Regions from separate parts of the Oceanobacillus sp. FSL K6-0127 genome, predicted to be linked through region 1. Evidence: predicted binding sites of a transcription regulator. Region 1 holds the regulator's gene; the other holds the start of a gene.

Region 1 (12,538 bases):
ACACCTTCTCCATCCTTCGTTCCCCAGTTTGCAAGGGCTTCAACATGTTCATCTTTGATTTGATGTCCATCATGCTGACGCAATAAAGATTCTAGTAGTACACGGATGGAAAACGGCAAACGCCCCACTTTACCGATCCCAGATTCCTCCAAGCTTTTTAGGCGATAATAGTTATACTTCTTACCTTTCGATTCAAATTGCTTTTTAGCATTAAATACATTTTGATTCGCCATTTTGTTACCCCTTTCATTCACTACTTTTGTTCCCACCTTTAATTAGACAAAGGTATGACAAAATTCTTTCGTTTCAAAAAACGCATCAAATTATTATTAAAATAGGCCTTACATACTTATAATATAGGAATCTACCAGATAAAACAAATAATTGTTCTAATTAAGGCTATATCAATAATTTATGTAAACCGATAACTAAACCTTATACGATGCACCTGAAGTTTTCATTGCAAGTTATCAATTAAAATTCATTCCTCATTTGAATCCGTGAATACAAGCTGGAACGTACTGCCTTTCGTCGGATTTTGTTTTATTTCCAAATTTGCATGGTGAGCTTCAAGAATTTGCTTTGTGATTAGCAATCCCAACCCTGTACCGCTTTGCTTCGTCGTAAAAAACGGCTCTCCAAGCTTATGAAGAATATCAGTTGAAATACCACGGCCCTCATCTTGGACGGAAATAATAATCTTACCATTTCCCTGTTGCGTTGAAAGTATAATCTTCCCTGGCTCTTCCATTGCCTCTATTGCATTCTTCACTAAGTTAATTAGAACCTGTTTAATTTGGGAGCGATCACAGATAATTTCCGCATCTACTGGTCGTTCAATTAAGATTTCAACATTGTTTAACGATGCTTGCGGTCTTAATAATGTGACAATGTCTTCTAGCATGTTTATAACAGGTTCAAGTTTCTTATTATCTGTTAAGGGCTTCGATATGTATAAAAGTTCTGAAGTAATCGTTTCGATTTTTTCAATTTCATCAATCATGATTGTGAAATATTCCTCTTTACGATCAACCCCTGCCTGCAACAACTGTAGAAAGCCTTTTAGAGAAGTTAATGGATTTCGAATTTCATGAGCTATCCCTGCAGCTAACTGACCCGCAACTGTCATTTTTTCGGAGCGAACCATCATTTCTTCCGTTTCTTTTTTATGCGTAATATCCTTTAAGTAAACGAGGTAATGCATAGGTTTCGTACCGCCATCTGTCCATTCTTCAACAATACAATCTAATAAAACATGGTTTCTATCGTTATTAAGAACGTTCAGAACGAAATTCTTCCTACTATTTTTCTGAGTTTTTATTTGTTCTCGAATATAAAACACATCGTTATCAGTAAATTTTTCATCCCAGTGTGTTCCCAGGAGATCTTCCATCTTGTAGCTCAGTGTGGTCTCGACTGCTTTTGTGGCATAAACAATTTTCCCGTTTCCATCGACAATTAAAAAGGCATCACTACTATTTTCTTCAATCCAATTTTGTACGGATAGGGGTAATGCAGTAACTCTATTGGTATTATTTGTTCTACTAAAAAAAGCTGATATATCCTCGCCATTATTATTATTAACTCCCATAACTGCTCCCCTTTCTAGTAAATCACATCTTATAATATAATTATGATGATAACTTATAGAGTATGACACTTGTTTATCTTTTTTACTCCCATTATAATAGAAAGAAATAGATACCACTTGAATGATTAATCAATGTAATTTTACTACAAGTATAACAAAAAATAAATTAATTATTACAATTGTAGCTAATATTCATAACTATTGCGTTTCGTACATTAAAAAGTTAGGTGAATAGCATGTCAATAATTATCGTATTATGGGGGTTCTTCTTAATTAGTTTGATGGGAATAGGTGGATTTTTCATGTTCCGTAAGTTCTTAAAACGTTTGCCAAAGGATGACGGAAAATCAATCATGGACTGGGAAGAATACTATATGGAAAAAACACGTCATATGTGGAAAGATGAAGAAAAGCAACTACTTGAAGAATTAGTATCGCCCGTTCCTGAGCTTTTTAGAGATGTGGCAAGACACAAAATTGCAAGTAAAATTGGGGAAATCTCTTTAAAAAAAGAGCAAGATTCGATTACACAATCTACTTTAATCGAAGGATATATTATTGCGACACCAAAACGCGATCATAAATTTCTAATTAAAAAATTAAATCAAAAAGAAATCGATATCACTCCATACCATCATCTTTTCGAAGCGTCTCAAGATAATTACGCAACAGACTGGAAAGAAAAATATAAGTAAATGATCTTTCCTCATCGAATAGATTCATGTCGACTAGCGATTTACGGTCTGCCCTTTCCGTTCATTGGAATGGTTCGACTTCCTGAACATTCTTACGTAGCAGAATCACTCTGGAGTATAAGATGAACTTGGCTTTTCACCATTATGGGCGAAAAGCCAAGTTCATCGGAAACATGTCCCTTCCAGGGGTTCCCGACATTAGGTTTTAACCTGTTTTTGGTAAGCCAATCTTCGCCTAGTGTCGATGCCTGGCTCGATTTCACAACAAGGATAGAAATGCGACTAAACCACATGTCTTAGACAGCCATTCGGCAAGTATTCTTTAGATTATCATGAGGCGAAGAAAGTCTTGCTACGGTTTTAGCTCTTCGTGGAAGCAGTTTCTCCGGTATCTAAGTTATCCACGGGATTCAAATTTCATAGCTTCCTAAAAAAAATGCGCTTACCCATTGGGTAGCGCACTTTTCTTAAGTTGCAAGAATTGATAGAGCATCGATACTCTCCATGTTACGATCATACCAAATGCAAGAATAAAGAACATTCCGCTTGTTTCTCCAAAAGAAATCGTATTTCCGAGAATTAATTTAATAACGATCCTTACAATTAAAAGTCCAAATAAGATAAATGGAAATGCCCGAGAAGGTACAAGAAAAATATCTTGATCCCGAACTTCGAATTTTGAAGATTTTATAAGTAGTATGGAAAAAATCATACCAACAAAGAACGCTTCCAATACTTGAATCCAAGCAATATGGAATACTGGGAAAATAAACATCAATGCACCAGTACTCATAAATAATGGCGGCAAGATAATTTTCTTTACGGAAGCTGGCTTCTTCGCTGCATTTAACCGTACAAATATCATTCCGATAGCCATACCTGCTGCTACAATTGTACTCGCAACCAACCAAAACATGTCAATCACTCTTTCATAAAAATGAATCTATTCCAGATTCATTGATTCACTTTAGTTCACAGTTTAATAACCCACCTGTAAAGAAGCCAATTCACAACGGCTATTAAACGAACTTCATTTTTTTGTTTTTCAATACTATAGTAATATATGCGACTGTAAAAATCCATTAAAATCCGGAAAAACCAAACCATCCCGCTAAAAATCCTGTCAGTTTAGTCATCCAATCAAAAAAGAGTGCAATTCCCATTAATACCATAACCCAACCACCAATAGTAACGAGTCGGCTGCTGTGCTTCTTAATCCACTTTAATTTCCCAATAAACAGGGATAGCAATATAAATGGAATAGAGAATCCTAGAATGTAACTGATCATCATAACCATACCCACTTCTGGATTCGTTGCCGCTAACGACAAAACGATGAGCAAAATCGGACCAACACATGGTGTCCAACCAAGCGAGAAAGCCATTCCAATAATAATAGATCCAAAAAATCCTGCTGGACGATTTTTAAAATGGATTTTTCTATCTTTCATAAGAAATTCAAAGTTTAATATTCCTACAAGTACAAGACCAAAAAATATAATTACAATTGCACCAATTTGTCTAATAAGATCTTGGTATAACGTAAGAAACTCTGCAATAAATGTGGTAGAAAATCCAATCATGATAAATATACTTGAAAATCCAATCAAAAAACAAAACGTATGTATAAGTGCTTTCTTATTGAGTTTTTTATTTTCATCATTTATTTCACTAACACTCATACCAGTAATATAAGATAAGAAAACTGGATAAAGCGGTAACACACATGGTGAAATAAAAGATAGAAAACCCGCTCCAAATGCGAGGAAAATATTTATTTCTGACATTACAATCCCCCTATCATTTCCATTTTCTATTCTAACAGAAAATGTTATAAAGGAAAGCAATTGATTTTGACAAATAGCGTACACTTTGATTAACACGTACGATTACAGGAAAATATCTCTACAAAATTATATCAGCAATATTATTCATACTCGTTTAAAACATTTTCTATTAGCATGACATATCACCACACATACTTAGCGGGCTATAAAATGATCAAGAACATAAAAAAACCACTCCTTCTGCTTCATTTTTCAACAGGTAAGTGGTTTTTGAGAAAAATTAACCTAATTATTTCTAAAGTGCTGTGACAATTTAACCAAATAAAGTTTTTCCTATGTAAAAGGGTTAACTAACTACTGTCAAACCCTTGATACGAGTGCTTTTACTTTTCACCTTGATTATTCATTGCACGCATCATTTGATTAATTTTCTTTTGCGACGGTTTTTGACCCATTTGCATCATTAATGTCCGAAGCATCTGCTCATTAATAGGTGGATTCTTTTTCAAATAGCTCATCATATATTTTCTTGCAATAAAAAATCCAAGAGCAACACCAGCAATTAACGCTGCTATAGCAATTAGTACGACCCAAATTGTGCTCATCTCTAGTTTCTTCCTCCTTCGTGTTGTCTCTAATACAGTATATTAAATTAACGATGAGAATACAATCGATTACGAAAAGATTGTAACAAATTTATCGAAAACCTGGTCACTCAACGTTTTTCACTTAATTCAAGTTTTTCTTTAGATACATATCAATGCTTCTAAACGAATCTGTTTAATACTATAAAATATGCGTGGGTAGATGTTATTAAGAAAAAGGATTTGAATCTCTCTCTTAATAATCTACATACAATTTCAGCTTCGTATGCTTCGTTAGTTTTTAGAAACATTTCTTTTCCTTCCTGATTATGTCTTTGTTAATACCTTTCTCATCATATTGTATATTCAGTTCTTCATCTTTAAATCCTTCGAGTAGATACATTATCTTAGCACACATGTGTTGGGAAAAATACAGATATAAAAGTAATTAACCCAATTTAATTGCAATAGATGTCGGTTGATCAACATAACTGAAGCCCTGCCTCAACTGCAGTCGCGAGTGTTCTCTACCTCGACTAAATTATAAAAATGAAACCGTTGGGTATACGTCGGTGCAATTAAAGGATATAACGAGGAAGGTTATGGAGCGCTATTTAATTGGAGATAAAGCTGTTCCTTATAAACGGAATGATAGAAGTTGGAAAATGTAAGAGATTATTCTTTAACAATCATTCTATTATTTTGCCACAATTTACTGATATAATGCTATTGAGGTGAGAATAAAATGGACTTTAAATCTATTGCTAAAAAAGGTGCTAAGGCATGGAAGGATATGGATACACAAAAGAAAGACAAACTAAAACAAGAAATAACCAAGAGGATAAAGAGTGAATCTGCTAACAAAATGATTAAAAAACTATTTAAATAAGCAACTAAGGTAAATAGGAGTACATAAACATCTACATTTCCATGCCCTCCTTTAACCTGATAGAAATAACCATATAATTACATAGATAAGGGAGACACCCTAATGGATTACCTTAAAATAGCAAAAGAGTATTATTTAAATCTGATTGAAGTAAGCATACTTATTTATCTCATTCGTGCATTTCCTAATTCAGCATCAATAGAAGAAATGACATGCAATGAAGTTGTTTATTGGCAAGTTCAGAAAGGACTTGACAAATTGATTGAGAAAGAACTAGTAAGCAAAGTAAATCAAAAATATAAGATTCAAAGAGATATTTTAATTTGATGATATGGCTTATAAAGTGTTGTCAATTAAAAGGTCCCCACACGCAGTGATATTAATTGACAATGGTGTTCCACCTAGAACCATAGCTGTTCGTTTGAGAAACACTATTGATATGATATTTATTCTCATTCTACTAAAGAGCAAGAAGATAAAGCAGTCAGTACATTCATTAATAGACTAGCTGGGGCTAATTGATTTAGGTTAGCCCCTAAACACTACAGCACAAAGCTTTTTAAAAGTATATTAAATTAACGGTGAGAATACAATATTTGCCTCATTCTAACACTGTTTTTCTGTGTGATTGGAGAAACCCAACCATAATTGGGGGCTTTTTTTCCTTGGACAAATACAAAGGGATAGCAATTGCGTAACATAGGAAATAACAGCATCGCAGCATCTTGTAATTCGTTGCACTGAAAATGCAAACGCCCATTTTCTGCATGAAGGCGAATCATAATATCATTTTTAGTTAAGTACAGCATGTGACCATCTGTTTGAATTGACATCTGGTTAAGAGCTTGACTATTTAACTGTGCTGCAATGGCCTGTAAAGAAATATGATGAGTAATATATATGTATTGGTCTCTCAAATCTTTTCTAGTTGGATTAGCCTCATATTCTTTAAGAAATCGGTGTAGTATATCACTTTTATGAAAATAAGATCTTGCGACATCCTCTTTGATCCAATAAATAGCATACTCCATCATCTCTACTCTCCTCCCCTTTTAACTCTATTATCTATTATAGAGAAGCTGTGCAGAAAAGAATGTCATATTACCATGCAAATACCAACTAATTTTGTCGAATTGGCAAAACAAAGCGGTAAAGTATATTTTTTCTGTTATTTCACCTTTTTTATGAACAAAATTTTACTATAAAGGCTTTCTTCGAACAATCCAATTTTGCATAAAAATAAAGATGGCTCCAAAATGGAACCATCTTTATTTTAAGCTTTATTTTAAAACGTCCTTAACATGCTTGATAACATTTTCAACTGTAAAGCCATACTCAGTGATTACTTTTTCTCCTTTTGCAGAAGCTCCGAATCGATCAATTCCGATGATTGCTCCCTCATTGCCAACATAACGGTCCCAGCCGAATGATGAAGCCATTTCAATACCGACACGTGCTTTCACATGTGGTGGCAATACTTCATTACGGTATGCCGCGTCTTGCTCTTGGAAACGATCCCATGAAGGCATACTTACGACGCTTACATCAATATCTTTTTCTAGTAATTCTTTCTGTGCAGCTACCGCTAATTGAACTTCAGATCCTGTTGCAAGTAACAGTGCATCAGGAGTTTCTTTCTTAGACTTACTAATTACGTAAGCACCTTTCTTAACACCTTCGTAGGCGTTTTCTTTCGTACCTTCCAGTGTTGGCAAGTCTTGTCTTGTTAACACAAGTGCAGTTGGTTGATCTTTTGATTCTACTGCTAGTCTCCATGCTGCTTGTGTTTCATTAGCATCAGCAGGACGAATCAATGATAATCCCGGAATTGCACGCAACGCAGCTAGATGCTCTACAGGTTCATGCGTTGGTCCATCTTCACCAACAGCAATTGAATCATGTGTAAATACGTACGTAACCGGCGTATTCATAATAGAAGATAAACGGACGGCTGGACGTAGATAATCACTGAAAACGAAGAATGTACCTGCATACACATTTAAACCACCGTGTAACGCCATACCATTCAACGCAGCGCCCATTGCATGTTCACGAACACCAAACCAAATATTTCTTCCCGCATAATTTTCTCGAGTGAAATCTTCATCATCATTCATTGTTGTTTTATTCGATCCTGCTAAGTCAGCACTCCCACCGAAGAAATTAGGTACTGATTTTGCAATTGCATTCAAAACTTTCCCAGAGGATGCTCTTGTTGCCAATGTATCTTCTCCTGGCTGAAATACTGGAAGTTCTTTTTCCCATCCAGCAGGAAGTTCTCCGTTTATTGCAAGCTCAAGCTCGCCGGCTGCTTCTGGATATTTCTCTTTATACGCAGTAAACAATTCATTCCATTGTGATTCTTTTTCTGCACCATCTTGTACAATTTTTTCATTAAAATCTGCATATACTTCATCCGGAACATGGAAATCATCATGTGTCCATTTATAATATTCTTTTGTTAATACTACTTCATCTGTACCTAAAGGCGCACCATGTGAAGATGCAGAAGCAGATTTATTCGGTGAGCCATAGCCGATAATCGTTTTTACCTCGATTAATGTTGGCTGTGTTGTATTGCTTTGTGCCTCTTTAATCGCACTACGAATTGCATTTAAATCGTTTCCATCTTCTACACGAATTACTTGCCATCCATACGCTTTAAAACGCTGCTCTGTATTTTCAGAGAAGGAACGGTTTAGGTCACCATCAAGTGAAATATCATTTGAATCATATAACGCAATTAATTTACCTAAACCTAAATGTCCAGCAAGCGATGCTGCTTCGTGTGAAATACCTTCCATTAAATCGCCATCACTAACAAGTGCATACGTATAATGGTCAACAACGGATAAATCTTCTTTATTAAACTTAGCAGCTAAATGTGCTTCAGCCATTGCCATACCAACAGACATTGCAATCCCTTGGCCAAGTGGTCCAGTTGTCGCTTCTACACCATCTGTATGATTCACTTCAGGATGACCAGGTGTTTTAGAGTCCCATTGACGGAAATTTTTCAAATCATCAATTGTAAGATTATAACCAGATAAATGAAGCAAGCTGTATAAAAGCATGGATCCATGTCCAGCAGAAAGTACGAACCTATCTCGGTTAAACCATTTTGAATTCTTTGGATTATGATTCATAAAGTCCGTCCAAAGCGTATATGCCATTGGCGCAGCTCCCATTGGTAAACCCGGGTGACCTGAATTTGCATGTTCGATCGCATCAATCGACAATGTACGAATCGTATTTACTGATAACTGTTCAATCTCATGTGACATAGTTTCTTGCACCTCTCGTTTCTAAATTAATGGAGTATTCTTCTTCATTCTATAATGAAACCGGTTTTGTAACAAGTAATTCCTTCTATTTTGTTTGCTGTCCAAACAAAATAGAAGCTAACAATGAAATCTTTCGTAAATTAAAACTATTGGAGATAACACAAACAAAGAACAGCTGACCACTTATATAGTAGATCTAACTGTCCTTTATGCAAGCAAGCATTATGATTAATGCATTTTATTCCTTTTTTGTAAATCTCGAACTTTTTGTGGTGTAACATCATTTCCAGCAGGGTCAATTACTGTCATTGTTTTAAATTGGTTTTTAAAAGAACTCCGTACATTATTCAAATATTCTTCTCTTAATTGCTTTTGTTCTTTTTTTTCCTTATCGGATAAACCTTCTTCTTTAGCTTTCTTCGCCAATATATTAATACGTTCTAGTTTTTCTTTTGATAGCATAGAACGGACCTCCCACTATTTAAAATAACATTAGAAAACTTGGCATTCGTCAAGATTTCAGGCGAATGTCTTACCCAAACTGCAAAGTAGTATGCATTCCTTCCTATTTGCAAAATAAAAGACAAGAATAATAATCTAATTCCTGTCTTTACATCGTACTCTACACGCTAGCGATATTCAAGTATTTCGAAATTCTTTATACCTCCGATGAACAGTTGCCTTCGAAACATTATACCCCAATCCATTTAATGTTTTTGTAATTTCATCAAAGGTAAGGTTGTTTTGACGCAGGCGGACAACTTCCTCAATCGGAAATGAAATACGATCTCTTCCTGGTGCGTGGTTAATATTGGAGAGGTTTTTACTTGGATTATAACCTTCTCGAATAGCCTTTTTCACCCCACGTTTTATTTTCATGTTGTGAATTTTCCGTTGGTATTCCTCAACAATTCCTACAATCTGCAAAACCATCGAATCTGATTCAGTTAATTCCAACTCTCCATCTTGCATCACTGTGTAGATAGGAATCTGCATTTTATTCAACTGATGAAATAGGGCAATTTTCGTATTCCCCCTACCTAGTCTTGTCTCATCCTGAATCAATAAACAATTAGCTTTGTTTGCAGAAAAATAATCGAGCATTTGAAAGATACCTTCTCGTTCAATTTGATAGCCACTCTCTTGCTCCTCAATACAATCAATAACCGTAAAATTATATTTTGCTGCAAGATTGAATAATTCTTGCTTCTGCCGAGCTAATGAAGTTTCTTGCGTTTTTTTATCTGTACTAACACGGCAGTATATCAGTGCATTCAAAACGTCGTGCCCCTTCGTAAAATATTTTACCCACTAATAATGATAGAAAAGTATAAGAACCCTAATGTTAACGCAAAAGCTACTAAATAAAAAGCATCCGTTTTTGAAATTTTTTCAAACATGATTATAGCCCCCTTTTTAAGAACGACTGTTCGATTAACAAAAGTATACTACCGAACATATGGTCTTGTCAACTTTTTTTAGAACGAATGTTTGCTTAAGTATACGTAAAATGGTAAACTATCATTAATAAATCCTATGTGAGAGGTGAAAAAGAGATGACAAAACTTTCAAAAAGACAACAAATGATTCTTGAGTTTATAAAAGATGAAGTTAGAAAAAAAGGATATCCACCGTCTGTACGTGAAATAGCAGCCGCTGTTGGTCTTGCTTCTAGTTCTACCGTTCATGGGCATCTTGAGAGAATTGAATCGAAAGGATATATTCGCCGGGATCCTACAAAACCAAGAGCAATCGAAATTATGGATCTATCAGAAGATAGTCATATACCTAAAGAAGAAGTTCGCTATGCTCCAGTGATCGGTAAGGTTACTGCAGGTATTCCAATTACTGCCGTTGAGAACATCGAGGAATTTATTCCGCTTCCTAGTACAACCGCAAGTCCTGATGATAATTTATTTATTCTGGAAATTGATGGAGAAAGTATGATAGAGGCCGGAATTCTTGATGGAGATATGGTTATTGTTAAGCAACAAAACACTGCAGATAATAGTGATATTGTTGTGGCAATGACCGATGATAATGAAGCAACAGTAAAGCGATTTTTTAAAGAAAAAGGGCATATTCGCCTACAACCAGAAAACGCGACGATGGAGCCGTTAATTTATCAAAATGTCACGATTTTAGGAAAAGTAATCGGATTGTACCGGAATATTCATTAATCTATCGGCACGGCCGGAATAATATTCCAATATATACGTATTCAATAGCCCTATCACAAAAAGTGTTGGGCTTTTTTCTATTCGTTATCCTTCAAGACGTTTTATAAACAATATAAATACCGTTCACACTTATGTATGAACGGTATTCGGAACTAATCGTTATATGAAGTTTATTAAAAGGAGTTACAATACATCACTCCGATAATTTGGTGATTATTTCGTGGGTACATGCCAAATATCAAGCATTGAACTTCACTAAATATTTAACCGCACTCACCAAATAAACACGCTTAATAATTTGTTAGATACTGCTCTCTCTCCCATGGGTGAACAGTTGTTCTGAACATATCCCATTCAATTTCCTTCGCTTCAATAAAGTGTTCAAATAAATGCTCACCTAGTGCTTCAACAAGTACTTCATCTTTCTTAAGCTCAGTTAGTGCATCCATTAACGTAGCAGGTAAATCTTTAATACCATTTGCTTCGCGTTCCGCTTTATCCATTACATAGATGTTACGATCAATCGAAACTGGCGGCTCCATTTTATTTTCCACTCCATCTAAGCCAGCAGCTAACAATACAGAAAGTGCCAGATATGGGTTTGCGGCTGGATCTACACTGCGAACCTCAATACGAGTGCTTAACCCTCTAGATGTTGGAATTCGAATTAATGGACTACGGTTTGATCCAGACCAAGCAACATAACAAGGTGCTTCGTATCCAGGAACTAATCGCTTATAGGAATTTACTGTTGGATTTGTAACAGCTGTAAAATGCGTTGCATGTTCTAATATTCCAGCAAGGAATTGAAATGCAGTTTTACTTAATTCCATATCACCACTTTTATCAAAAAAGGCATTCTCTTTACCGGAAAACAATGACATATTCACATGCATTCCAGAGCCATTTACTCCGAATAATGGTTTTGGCATAAAAGTTGCATGCAGATTATGCTTTCTTGCAATTGTTTTAACAACTAATTTAAAAGTTTGAATATCATCTGCATGCTTGATCGCATCAGAGTATTTAAAGTCAATTTCATGTTGCCCTGGAGCTACCTCATGGTGAGAAGCTTCAATCTCAAAGCCCATTTCTTCCAACTCCAAAACGATATCCCGACGGCAATTTTCCCCTAAATCTGTTGGTGCTAAGTCAAAATATCCACCATGATCATTTAATTCAAGTGTTGGCTCACCATTTTCATCCAGTTTGAACAAAAAGAATTCAGGTTCAGTCCCAATATTAAATGCAGTGAATCCTAACTCTTCCATTTTCTTTAGGTTACGCTTCAAGTTGTATCTCGGACATCCAGAAAACGGTGTTCCATCAGGATTATAAATATCACAAATAAAACGAGCTACCTTTCCTTTTTCTGAAGTCCATGGGAACACTACAAACGTATCCAAGTCTGGATGTAATTGCATATCCGATTCTTCAATACGAACAAAGCCTTCAATCGATGAACCATCAAACATCATTTTATTATCCAAAGCTTTATCTAGTTGACTTAGCGGGATTTCGACGTTTT
Region 2 (12,538 bases), 300 kb from region 1:
TGTAAATCTGCTTTTAAATCCTCAACATGCTCAATACCTACAGAAAATCGGAGTAAATGATTGCTTATGCCTCGACGAATTCTTTCCTGTTCTGGTATGTCAGCATGTGTCTGCGTTGTTGGATAGGTAATAAAGCTTTCTACACCTCCAAGGCTCTCAGCAAAAACGATTAAATTTAATGAAGATAGAAATGGATCGACCCATTGTTCCTCTTTGAGAGAGAAAGACAGCATTCCACCCTTATTTGGATAAAATACATTTGAAACTGCTGGTTGCTTATTTAAAAATTTTGCTATGCTTTTTGCATTCTCTTCATGTCTTTCAACACGGAGCGCTAATGTTTTTAATCCTCTAATAAGTAGCCAAGAGTCAACAGGCGAGAGTACCGCACCAGTAGCATTATGATTCTGGGATAGCTTTTCACAGATTTCTGTTCCTTTTGCAACAACTAATCCAGCTAGTACATCGTTATGACCGCCAATATATTTGGTCGCACTGTGGATAACAATGTCTGCCCCTAACTGTAGTGGCTGTTGTAAGTAAGGTGTTAAAAAGGTATTGTCAACAATGAGTAAAAGCTTATGCTTCTGGGCTAATGTTGCGTAGCTAAGAATATCAATTTCCTGCATTAATGGATTTGTAGGTGTTTCGATAAAAAGAGCCTTCGTACGTTCATTAATTAACTGCTCCGTTTTTTCAACTGTTTCAAACGTATCGTAAGTAGTCTCAATTTGGTAGGTTTCTGCATATTGTTCGAAAATCCGATAGGTACCACCATATAAGTCTTCAGGTGCAAGGATATGATCACCTGAACGGAAAAGGGATAGTACTAATTGAATAGCTGCCATCCCCGAGCTACAGGCAAACCCCGAATCACCTGTCTCTAAGTCAGCAATACCTTCCTCTAAAATAGTTCGGGTAGGATTTTTCGTTCTTGTATAATCATATCCAGTTGACTGTCCAAGGCCTTTGTGCTGATAGGCAGTAGATAAGTAAATGGGTGGATTAATTGCGCCTGTTTTTTCATCACTCTTATTTCCTAGTTGTACGAATTTCGTTTGTAACCTGTTGTTTGTCATTTTTTTAGCCTCCAATAGAAAAAATAAAAAGAGCAACCCTCAGATAAGAAGATTGCTCTTAATAGCACAGCATTCTTCTTATCTTCTAAGCAACTTGGATAGTTGCTTACTGGAATTAGCACCGGACCGCTATCGGCTGGTTGCTGAGACATCAAAGGGCCAGTCCCTCCGTCTCTCTGGATAAGAATTAAATAGATTTATGTAATTTTTCGAAATTATATTAGTAATACCTTACATTAGAAATCTGAAAAAAGCAAGAGGCATTTCGTTTTATTGTTTTCGTTCGTAAAGCATAAAGCTGAGTTAACATTTAACCATTGACTCAGCTTTATGTGCCAGAGGATTAGTCGCACTTATCCCCCTGTGGTGAAAGCGGGCACTGACACCATGTAACAGAATGGGCGATTAAAACTAGACTACGCCCAAAGGGAGATGCTTTCTTTATCTCTTTCGTAGGAATGTTCGACCCGCCGGACCACCCGAAGTTCGGGGTGTCGTAGGTACATCGCTAAATCGGATGCTTCCGCTTTTGTTCTAAAGATGCTACCTTTTACGTTTGTTTTTCTTATTGTCTAAGTTTAGAAACTCACTATTTTCACTCGCGAATTCCGTATTATTGCCTTGCCTATTATGTTTATTGTGATTGTTTTGTTTTCCTTTATCTTTGTTTCGGTTTTTATTTTCCTCAGACATTATCGCCCCTCCTGTGAAAATTTGTGGTGATTATTTACACCAATGAGGCTAGTTTAACCATTCACTTGGAAAATATAAGCGTAATAAAAACCTAATATATTTTTGTGTATGAAAAAAGTATGATGTATTACTTATATCTGCCTTTTGATTGAAAAGATAGATGACAATATTGTTATGGCTTTAAATCTAACTGCGAAGGAAATGTATTCAATCTAATATCCAGAGGACAAAGAAATGTTAAGTAAACGAAAGCAAGATCTAGTTTTTACGTATATGGTAGAAGATTGGGCTCGTCAGAATAACTTCACGGATCGCAAAAATGTCTTTGTAGTGGTGCAGAAAAAAATATAACAGTATTTGAATGCAGCCTATCTATTCTTAGCCAAGTTCGGTATAGGAATCAATTAGAAAAAAAGTGTAATCTATGGCATAATAGTATATCGAACGAATGTTTCTAAACGAGAATAACGGAAAATTAATAGATATGGAGTTAAAGGATAGGGGATGAATTCGAATTGGGAGTCCAATTAATACTAGCAGAAAAACCATCCGTCGCAAAAAACATTGCAGACGCATTGAAAATAAAAACGAAGAAAGATGGCTATTTTGAAGGAAACAACTATATCATTACTTGGGCGTTTGGGCATCTTGTAGAGTTATACGATGCGAAAGACTATGATGGAAAAATGCGAAGCTGGAAAATGGATAATTTTCCTTTTATCCCTTCTGAATTTAAATATAAAGTAAAAAGCAATCCTCGGAATCGATCACAAACAGATGGTGGAGCTGCAAAACAGTTAAAAATAATCCATTCACTAATGAAACGAAATGATCTGGAAGCAATTATTTCAGCATGTGATTACGACCGGGAAGGGCAGCTAATCGGGGACAGTATTATCTACCGAGGTGGAGTAAAGCCGAAAGCTAGTGTATTTCGCTTGCTCTTAAACGAATGGACACAGAATGAAGTGCTGCAAGGGTTAGAAAACCTCAAACCGAACAATGCAATGCAACCATTGCGAGATGCAGGGATTAGCAGACAATGGGCCGATTGGGTTATAGGTATCAACCTAACCTCTGTTGCAACGTTAAAATATCAACAAGGAAAAAGCAAGGCGTTGAATATAGGCAGGGTACTCTTACCAACCTTAAAAATCATCTATGATCGCGATCAAGAAATAGCTAATTTCAAGCCAGAGGATTATTTTAAACTAACTGCAACGTTCCAGACTGAAGATAACCATGAATATGAAGGAATCTATATAGAAAATAAAGATGAAAAGTTTAAGAAAAAAGAAGTGTTGGAAGAAGTCCACAATTTGATTCAAAACAAACAAGCAACTATTATAGATAAGCAAGTAGAGAAGAAAAAAGAATTTCCTCCGTTTTTATTTAATTTATCCAATCTGCAGGGGTTTATAACGAATAAATATAAGGGATGGACGTCTGATAAAGTTCTAAAGGTGGCCCAATCACTTTATGAGAAAAAACTGATTACATATCCGCGAACCTCTAGTATTGCTTTAGAAGAAAGTCTGGTTGCGAAAACAGCCCACGTGTTAAAGGTGCATTCCGAGGACCTCCCATATGAAGATGAAATCAAATTTATGAAAACAAAGCGTGTCTTTAATAACGCGAAAGTGGAGAGCCATAGTGCAATCATTCCAACATATGTAAAACCGAAACGACTTTCAGCAGATGAAGGAATTGTATATTCGGCAATAAAAAACCGTTTTATAATGCAGTTTATGCCAATAGCTATATATGAGGAGACAAAGCTGGTCACGAAAGTTTTAGAAACGGATCTACGTGGTTTTTTTCATTCAAAAGGTAAAGTGCAACTTGTTGAAGGCTGGAAAAAAGTTGAGAAAATACAATCAAAAGATACGATTCTTCCGTTTGTGGGCTTAAATGAACATGTTCAATTAATTGGCTCTGAGGTCACTACGCATGTAACGAAGCCGCCAAAGCATCATACGGAAAGAACATTGCTTCGTGTTATGGAGACCTGTGGTAAAAGTTATAAAGAGGATGAAAGTGAAGAGCTAATGGGTAGTATTCTAACCGGATTTAGTATCGGGACAGCTGCAACAAGAGCAGAGACGATTAAAAAGCTGAAGGATGTAGGATATATTACTACAGAAAGTAAAAATTTACTTTGTACAGAGCTTGGCAAGCGCCTTGTTGAGACTTTTCCGGTTAAAAACCTTTTTGATTTGGAATTCACTGGACGTCTTGAGAAAGCATTGTCTGATATACAAAAAGGAAAAGCGAGCAAGCAAGAGTTCCTTCGACTAGTATTTCATTTTACAACGGAGTCGGTTGAATCAATTAAATGTGCAGAGGACGTTATTATTAACAAAGTAACCTCATCGCGCGCAACCAATGAAGTTTTAGGGACTTGTCCACAATGTGGCGGCAAGGTGACAGACGGTTTTAAAGCTTTTGGCTGCAGCAATTGGAAGAAAGGCTGTACGTTTGTGATTTGGAAAAATGATAAATATTTAGCTTCGATGCGTAAAAAGCCGACGAAGACAATGGTAAAAATGTTATTAAAAGAAAAGAAAGCCTTTGTTAAAGGCCTTACAAGTAAAGGTGGAAAAAAGTTTAACGCCTATTTAAGCTATGAAAAAAATAACAACAATGATTATTATAGCTGGAAAATGGAATTTTAACTAAGTAAATCTAAAATGGACGTAAAGAAAATGTGTAATTATCAGTTTTTAAGCTTTTAAGTGGAAAATGGTGTATACTTAATAGTAGAGGTAGCATAATTCTATAAACGGAGATCTTGAGAATTATATTTGCGATGCTAATTTTCCTCGGGACAGGATGACGAACATGAAAAAAGTTATCGTAAGTACAAAGGAGAACCTGGGTTATGGTACATTAATATGGGTAAATGCGAGCAACCGTAAAGTATATCGCAGCAGTAAAAGTATTTCTGCTGATACTTCTTTCCATAGTTATGATTCACATTTTATGGGAATGGTTGATAAGCTGTACAAAGATCAGGAAAAACATCCCCTTTTATTTAAACAGATGCTTGAAAAATCGAACCGGATTTTTGGTGTATGTTTAAACAAACGACGTAATACAGATGGTTCAAAAGACATGAAGGTTCTATTTTTCCGGGACTGGGACAGTGTTCAGGACTTTGCTGAAAATGGCTTCCCAAAACTTGTAAAAGCAGAAGTAAAGAGAAGGAAAGCAGCCAAACAAAAATGGTTGGAGAGAGGGAAGTTATTCTCAGAAACGAAAAAAATATCACAATAGAGTGAATCTTATTAGATAAGATAAGCTGTCCATCAGGTGTGTTGCCTGATAGGAACAGCTTTTTTGTTTGTATAAAAAGCAACGTACCCCTTAGAGAAGTATAACAAAACTGATAAAAAATTTGGAAATTAATCCAAATAAAGCTTACAATGGAAGAAAAGAGTTAGAATTTGATAAATATAGACAAATAATATAGGAGTGGAGTGAACGTGCGAAATAAAAAACTTATCGTTATTAATGTTTTGACATTAATCGCGTTTATTTTTGTAGTTATGATTGGAATAAACCGAATAGACGCTACAAAGGATGAATATGGGGCAATACAGGAAGAAGAAGCTGAAAAAGATGAGCTTGCAGACAAGGAATTGTTTGAACTTGAACCAAAAGAGGAGTTAAGCTTTCATACACCGGCAGCATTTATTATAAAAAGCAATGCTGGTTTACAATCTTTTCAAGAAATCGCCTTAACGCTAAAAAATAACAAACTAATAGTTGAGGCTGATGCTGCAGAAGAATCGGAAGAAGACCTGTTACAGGTTGAGGAGGAAGAAGTGGTTGATGCAGATCATTCAACTTCTAATATAATTAATGGTACGACAAATCAAGCGCCTACAAGCAATCATACTGTAGAAACGAAAATAACTACGGACCAGATTCAAAAGCCGAATAATGGGAAAAAAGACAAAACTAGAGAAAATCATCAAAGTAAAAAGAAAGAACATGATGATAAAGAAATAAAGGATGAACCAGACCAACCAAAGAATCCACATGAAGAAGAAGGACAGCCACAAAGCCCATCAGAGGAATCCGACGAAGATAATAAAGAAGTAGAAATCCCAGTTGAGACAGATGAACCGAATCCAGAAGATCCTGTGAATCCACCAGTTGATGGACCAAAACAACCAGATTCAGATTCCCCTAAAGAAATTAAAGAGAAATCGAGTGAACAAAATAGTAATTTTCAAGGAGGAATATAAATGTTGAAGCTAAAAGGAAAAACAGCAGTTGTAACAGGTGCAAGTAGTGGAATAGGAGTCGCCATTGCAAAGCAGTTGGCAAATGAAGGAGCGGATGTTGTCCTTGCAGCTCGAAGGAAGGACAAGTTAGAACAAGTTGTAAAAGAGATAAACAGCTTAGGAAAAGGCAAAGCATTAGCTGTTTCAACGGATGTTTCACAGCAGAATAATGTTGACTCAATGGTAGATTACGCGATTGAAGCTTTTGGGAAGATTGATATTTATGTGAATAATGCTGGTTTGGTTGGAGACGGTATAGTAAGAAATGAAAATGTTAAAGCATGGGAACAGATGATTGATGTGAATATTAAAGGTGTACTTTATGGTACTCATGCAGTCTTGCCAGGTATGATTGAGAGGTCTTCTGGTCATATCATTAATATTTCTTCTGTATCGGGTCAAGAAGTAACAAAGTCCACTACGGTTTATAGTGCTACTAAATTTGCTGTTCGTGCAATTTCAATGGGTTTAGAAAAAGAATTAGCAAGGACAGGGGTACGTGTAACGAATATTTCGCCAGGGATGGTTGAAACAGAAAGAAATAGTGAACGATTACCAAATGACCGAAAGCCTCTCCAGACAGACGACATAGCAAAGGCAGTCATCTATGCGTTGACGCAACCTGATTATGTAAATGTAAATGAGATCACAGTTAGACCCGTGTGATTAAAAATAAAATAGATTTTTTAAGAAAAAGTTAAGGAATATTAGCCTATTCTAAAGAAATTTGGTATTATAGCAATGTATGAGACAAGTTATGCATGGCCTTAAGCGTCGGGAAATTTAGTAATGATAAATGATTGGAAGCGCTTGTGCCGCTTGTGTTTTATGAATAATTTTAAGGAAAGTAGAAGGGTGGAAAAGATGAATGAGTAAACCAAAAATCGTTGTACTTGGAGCTGGATATGCCGGTCTCGTTGCAACAAGACGTCTATCCCAAAAACTATCCGCAGAAGAAGCGGAGATAGTATTAATTAACAAACATAATTATCATTATGAAAGTACATGGCTTCATGAAGTTGCTGCAGGTACAATTAATCCAAACCAAGCACGCTTTATGCTGACTGATGTAGTAAATCCGAAAAAAGTTCGTTTAATTTACGATACTGTACAAGAAGTAAAGAAAGACGAAAAGCGTGTTGTATTGGAAAACAGTGAAGTTTCTTACGACTACTTAATTGTTGCACTTGGATTTGTTTCAAATACGTTTGGTATTCCAGGAATGGAAGAACATGCATATGCAATTGAAGATATTGATTCAAGTCGTCTAATTGCAGAGCATATTGAATATCAATTTGCTAAATATGCAACGAATGATAATGCTAGTGAGGATAGCCTGACAATTTTAGTTGGTGGTGGCGGATTCACTGGAATTGAATTCGTTGGTGAATTAGCTGAAAAAGTACCACAGCTATGCAAGAAATATGATATTGATCGTAGTAAAGCTCGCATCATCAATGTAGAAGCAGCTCCATCTATTCTTCCTGTCTTTGACGAAGATCTGGTTACATATGCGAAAAAGTCGCTTGAAGATCGCGGTGTAGAATTTAGAATTGGTGCTCCAATTAAAGAATGTACAGAAGAAGGATTCATCGTTGGTGATGATAAAGAATTAATTAAAGCTGGAACTGTTGTGTGGACAGGCGGTGTCACTGGAAATCCTGTACTTGCAAAATCAGGTTTCGAAGTATTTAAAGGTAAAGTAAACGTTGATGCTGACTTAAGAGTTCCGGGTGTTGAGGACATCTTTATTCTGGGTGACTGCTCATGGACAATGGATAAAGAATCAGGTAGACCATACCCACCAACAGGTCAGTTAGCTACACAAGAAGGGGCAACGGCAGCTGATAATATTATTGCTTTATTACGTAACGAGCCATTGAAGGATTTTGTATTTTCTAATAAAGGTACAGTAGCATCTCTAGGTATTAGCGATGGTATCGGAAATATTCTTGATGGCACAAAATTAAGAGGTAAAGCAGCAGCAGCAATGAAAAAAGTTGTTGATGACCGTTCACTTTACATGGTAGGTGGACCAAAAACAGTTCTGAAAAAAGGTAAATTCCGTCTATTCTAGTGTGTGTTCAAAAAAGAGGCTGAAAAGGACCGAGAAGTTCGAGGCGGCGGAGTTTTGAGTACCGAGTTGCCACAGGATGTGGTGACTTCGATGTTCGACACAGGACGTGTCGGTTTTTATTTAGTCGAAGTTCCTTTATTCTCGATGTGTCATTTACACCGGACTTCTTTAACATCCTCTTCTAAGCAATTTTATCAAAATAAGCACTAAATCTGGGAGGTAGTTTCAATGAAAAAGCCATTATGCGGGTTATTGCTTGTGTTGCTATCCATTGTCGGATATCGAATTGCGAGTGATTATTTAGAAGATAATCGAGACTTTAGATAAGCGATAAAGACCATCAAAACTTTAGTTTTGATGGTCTTTCTTTATGAAATCTATAGAAGATAGAAACTTCGTACTAACTCCTCAGTTTCTATCTTCTAGTAACTTCAATAATCGCTGTCTGGGATCGCTACGGGCGAATTTTCCCTGACAAGTAGGTCACCTTGAACTCATCTCTGGCAAATAGAAAAAGAATAAGAAGAATCAACCGAGGGAAGGCTTATCAAGCAGATTAGAAAAAATAGTGAAAAATCTACTGAGATGGAAGTCAAGTCGACAACTCCATGCTTTGGAAATTAAGTTGACAGTGCTTTCCCCCTTAATGGCACATTACGACGCACTTTCTTTCAAATGTAATGATTAGCAAGTTTCTTCTCAAAAATTCAATGTCTCCCACAGGAATGAATTCATTCGTTTGATTCATACTAACGGTGGGAGGTGTTGTTTTGCGCTTGTTTTTATGTGCTTTGTTATTACTAGTAGGTACTCCGCTTTATGCCCAAGCCAGCCCTATTCAACTGAAAAACAAGGTGATTACCTTAAAAAAAGTAGAAATTGAACAGTATGGATTAGATGTAATTGATGCTTCTTTTATAGACAATAATAAATTACACAAACTTATGGATAGTCTGGAAAGTGAAGTTTACCAAGAGCCTCAGGACGCCTTTTTTAAAAAAGATGGAAGAATTATTGCTGAAAAGCTGGGAGCGGCTTTAGACAGAGATAAATTCGAGTATTTATTTAGGGAATTATATTATAGTGATAAAAATGGAAAGCTTCATGTACCTGTATTTCCAGTTTATCCTAAGGTTGACTCTGGTTTACTTAAGGAAATAAGCACAAAAGCACTTGGAAGTTATTCAACCTACTATAATCAACGTAATTCTGAGCGAACCGATAATATTGCTCTCGCTGCCGAAGCAATTAATAATACGGTTATTTTTCCTAGAGAGACATTTTCGTTTAACGAAGTAGTCGGAGAAAGAACTGTTGAAAGAGGCTATAAGAAAGCTCCCGTGATTGTAAAAGGCGAGTTGGCGGAAGATATTGGTGGCGGTATTTGTCAAGTATCATCAACGCTTTTTAATGCAGTGGATCTAAAAGGGATTCAAATTGTAGAAAGATATGCACATAGCAGACGTGTTCCATATGTACCGCTGGGAAGAGATGCAACTGTTAGTTGGTGGGGGCCAGATTTTGTGTTTAAAAATTTATATAATGAACCAGTCTTAATTCGAGCCAGTTCACAAAATGGAAGAATGCTTGTTACAATTTACTCCTCAGATACCGTAGAATATTTTAACGGAAATGCAGAATAATCTGTAAGCACTTGCTTTTTAGAGGCTAGGTTGAATATAGGTTAAAGTGAAAAGCACAAGTAACTTATGCAAGTCACTTGTGCTTTATGTGATTATCCTTGTTTGTGAAGTTCAAGTTCGAAGTGGATTTTAACATCTTCGCCAACGAGTACACCACCAGTTTCAACTGCTGCGTTCCACGTTAAACCAAATTCTTTACGGTTAATTGTTGTTGTACCACTGAAACCAGCTACAGTTGCTCCGCCCATTGGATCTTTACTTTGTCCTTCAAACGTTACGTCAAGTGTAGCAGGCTTTGTAGTTCCGCGAATTGTTAATTCACCAACAACATCATATTGATTAGAAGCTGTTTTCTTAATGTCTGTTGCAACAAATGTCATGTTCGGATGGTTCTCAGCATCAAAGAAATCTGCTGAACGTAAATGATTGTCACGATCCTCATTTCGTGTGTTAATACTATTTGTATCAATTGTTACTTCAATTTTTGCGTCTGTCATATCTTCAACATCTGCTTCAATTACTGCATCAAATTTATCAAACGTTCCTTTTGCTTTCGAAATCATCATATGCTTTACTGAGAAACCAACCTCACTATGAACTTGGTCAACGGTCCAAACTGTTTTTGCCATATTAAACTACCTCCATTTATTATAATTACTTTCTGTTACTAAGTATATATTCATAATCAACTGATGTCAACTGGTTTTAATTAAAAATAAATTAATTAAAACTAAATTAACATTTCATTATGGTATATTCCCGGAAGAATTGAAGGTAAAACATGCTTCATTCATTTTTTAGTTTTAAAGCACTTGATTTTAAGCGGGGTAAAAAAATAAGTATATAAATTTTTTCCAATTCCGTGATTATCATCTGAAATTTCGTTATAATATGAAGATAGGGTAAAAGATAAATTATCAAATTAAGGGGAGATTTCATGCAGTTGACTTTAAATCCAAGATGGGACTTGGATACACTATTTCCGGGTGGAAGCGAATCAGAACAATTTCAAGCGTACGTTGATAATATAAAAGATGAAATGAAGGGGCTTTCAGTGATGGTGGAGCAATTTAATCCACAGGAGGAAGACTATGAATCTGAATTTGTGCAGATTATACATAAATTAGAAACGACAGTCAAAAAACTTCGTGAGGCCTCTGCTTTTGTAAGCTGTCTCAGCGCACAAAACGTAAAGGATGAGAAAGCCGATATATTAGTTGGGCAGCGAAGTGTTTTATCAGCAGAGATGGGGTCTATTACAACAAAATTAGATCAAAAGTTAATTATAATTCCAGATTCGAGTTGGGAAGCCTTATTGCAACTCCCTGAATTAGTGGATATTGCATTTGTTTTAGATGAAAACAGAACAGAAGCAAAAGAAAAACTTCCTGAAGAACAAGAAGTACTAATCAATGATTTAGCGGTAGATGGCTATCATGCTTGGAATCAAATGTATGGAGCAATCGTAGGAAACATGACCGTGGAAATTGAAGAGAAAGGAGAACACAAGAGCTATTCTGTAGGTCAAGCGTCCAATAAACTAACAAGTCCTGATCGTAAGGTACGTAAACATGTTTTCGATCAGCTGAGTAATGCTTGGGAAGAACAATCTGCATTATTTAGTCAGACTTTAAATCATTTAGCCGGCTTTCGTTTGGAAACATACAAACACCGTGGATGGGAACATGTTTTAAAGGAACCGTTAGCAATAAACCGGATGAAAAAAGAAACGTTGGATGCAATGTGGACAGCTATTATAAATAATAAAAAGCATTTTGTAACGTATTTAAATAAAAAAGCAGATTTACTCGGTTTAGAGAAATTAAGTATTTACGATATCAGTGCTCCAGTCAGTACGACTGTAAAAACATCAAGCTATACAGAAGGTGCGAAATTTATTGTTGATCAATTTCAAACGTTCAGCCCGAAGATGGCAGGATTTGCAAAAATGGCATTTGAAGAAAGGTGGATTGAAGCGGAAGATCGTGCAGGTAAACGACCTGGTGGATTTTGTACGAGTTTCCCAGATAGTGAACAGACACGCATATTTATGACGTATTCAGGTACATCATCAAATATTTCTACTCTTGCCCATGAATTAGGTCACGCATACCATCAGCATGTGATGAATGATGTTAATGGTTTAAATCAGCGTTACGCAATGAATGTAGCTGAAACTGCCTCCACTTTTGCGGAAATGATTGTAGCAGATGCTTCTGTAAGAAATGCCCAAACGAAAGAAGAAAAACTCGCGTTACTGGAAGACAAAATTCAACGTAGTGTCGCCTTTTTTATGAATATTCATGCAAGGTTTTTATTTGAAACGCGATTTTATGAAGCGCGTAAGCAAGGGATGGTTTCTTCACAGCGCTTAAATGAATTAATGGTCGAAGCACAAAAGGAAGCTTATTGTAATAGTTTAGAAGAATATGATCCAAACTTTTGGTCCTCTAAACTACATTTTCATATTACAGGTGTTCCGTTTTATAATTTTCCATATACATTTGGCTATTTATTTAGCCTTGGTATTTACGCGTATGCAAAGGAGAAAGGCGGCAGCTTCGAGGATGATTATATTGCCTTACTAAGAGATACTGGTCGAATGACAGTAGAAGAGCTCGCAAAAAAGCATTTAAATGCTGATCTCACGAAACCGGAATTTTGGGAAAGTGCTATTGGATTATGTGTAGAAGATGTAAAGGAGTTTCAACGTTTATAATTGTTTTTGTAATTAATTTGTTCAATTCAAATAAA

Evidence for each region. The regulator LexA, encoded in region 1, represses DNA repair genes until DNA is damaged. The targets are predictions, from matches to a motif close to CGAACATATGTTCG.
Region 2: MHH64_RS16245 (DNA topoisomerase) is a predicted target of LexA. The motif match lies at 2,214-2,227, and genes of this name have one in related genera.

The regions. Positions count from the first base shown of each region.
Region 1 covers NZ_CP150287.1:2,956,495-2,969,032, forward strand. The annotation lists gene acnA (aconitate hydratase AcnA) at 1-233, opposite strand, end outside; gene MHH64_RS14690 (ATP-binding protein) at 482-1,591, opposite strand; gene MHH64_RS14695 (DUF2621 family protein) at 1,828-2,286, shown strand; gene MHH64_RS14700 (cytochrome c biogenesis protein CcdC) at 2,729-3,202, opposite strand; gene MHH64_RS14705 (cytochrome c biogenesis protein CcdA) at 3,369-4,073, opposite strand; gene MHH64_RS14710 (YneF family protein) at 4,457-4,678, opposite strand; gene MHH64_RS14715 (hypothetical protein) at 5,403-5,546, shown strand; gene MHH64_RS14720 (hypothetical protein) at 5,649-5,873, shown strand; gene sirA (sporulation inhibitor of replication protein SirA) at 6,122-6,580, opposite strand; gene tkt (transketolase) at 6,827-8,830, opposite strand; gene MHH64_RS14735 (DUF896 domain-containing protein) at 9,059-9,292, opposite strand; gene MHH64_RS14740 (recombinase family protein) at 9,470-10,108, opposite strand; gene lexA (transcriptional repressor LexA) at 10,387-11,010, shown strand; gene glnA (type I glutamate--ammonia ligase) at 11,301-12,538, opposite strand, start outside.
Region 2 covers NZ_CP150287.1:3,260,818-3,273,355, reverse strand. The annotation lists gene MHH64_RS16255 (methionine biosynthesis PLP-dependent protein) at 1-1,079, opposite strand, end outside; SAM riboswitch class I at 1,155-1,266, opposite strand; gene MHH64_RS16250 (hypothetical protein) at 1,623-1,772, opposite strand; gene MHH64_RS16245 (DNA topoisomerase) at 2,288-4,447, shown strand; gene MHH64_RS16240 (hypothetical protein) at 4,614-5,048, shown strand; gene MHH64_RS16235 (hypothetical protein) at 5,258-6,025, shown strand; gene MHH64_RS16230 (SDR family oxidoreductase) at 6,026-6,730, shown strand; gene MHH64_RS16225 (NAD(P)/FAD-dependent oxidoreductase) at 6,933-8,141, shown strand; gene MHH64_RS16220 (VanW family protein) at 8,912-9,784, shown strand; gene MHH64_RS16215 (YceI family protein) at 9,877-10,413, opposite strand; gene MHH64_RS16210 (M3 family oligoendopeptidase) at 10,722-12,503, shown strand.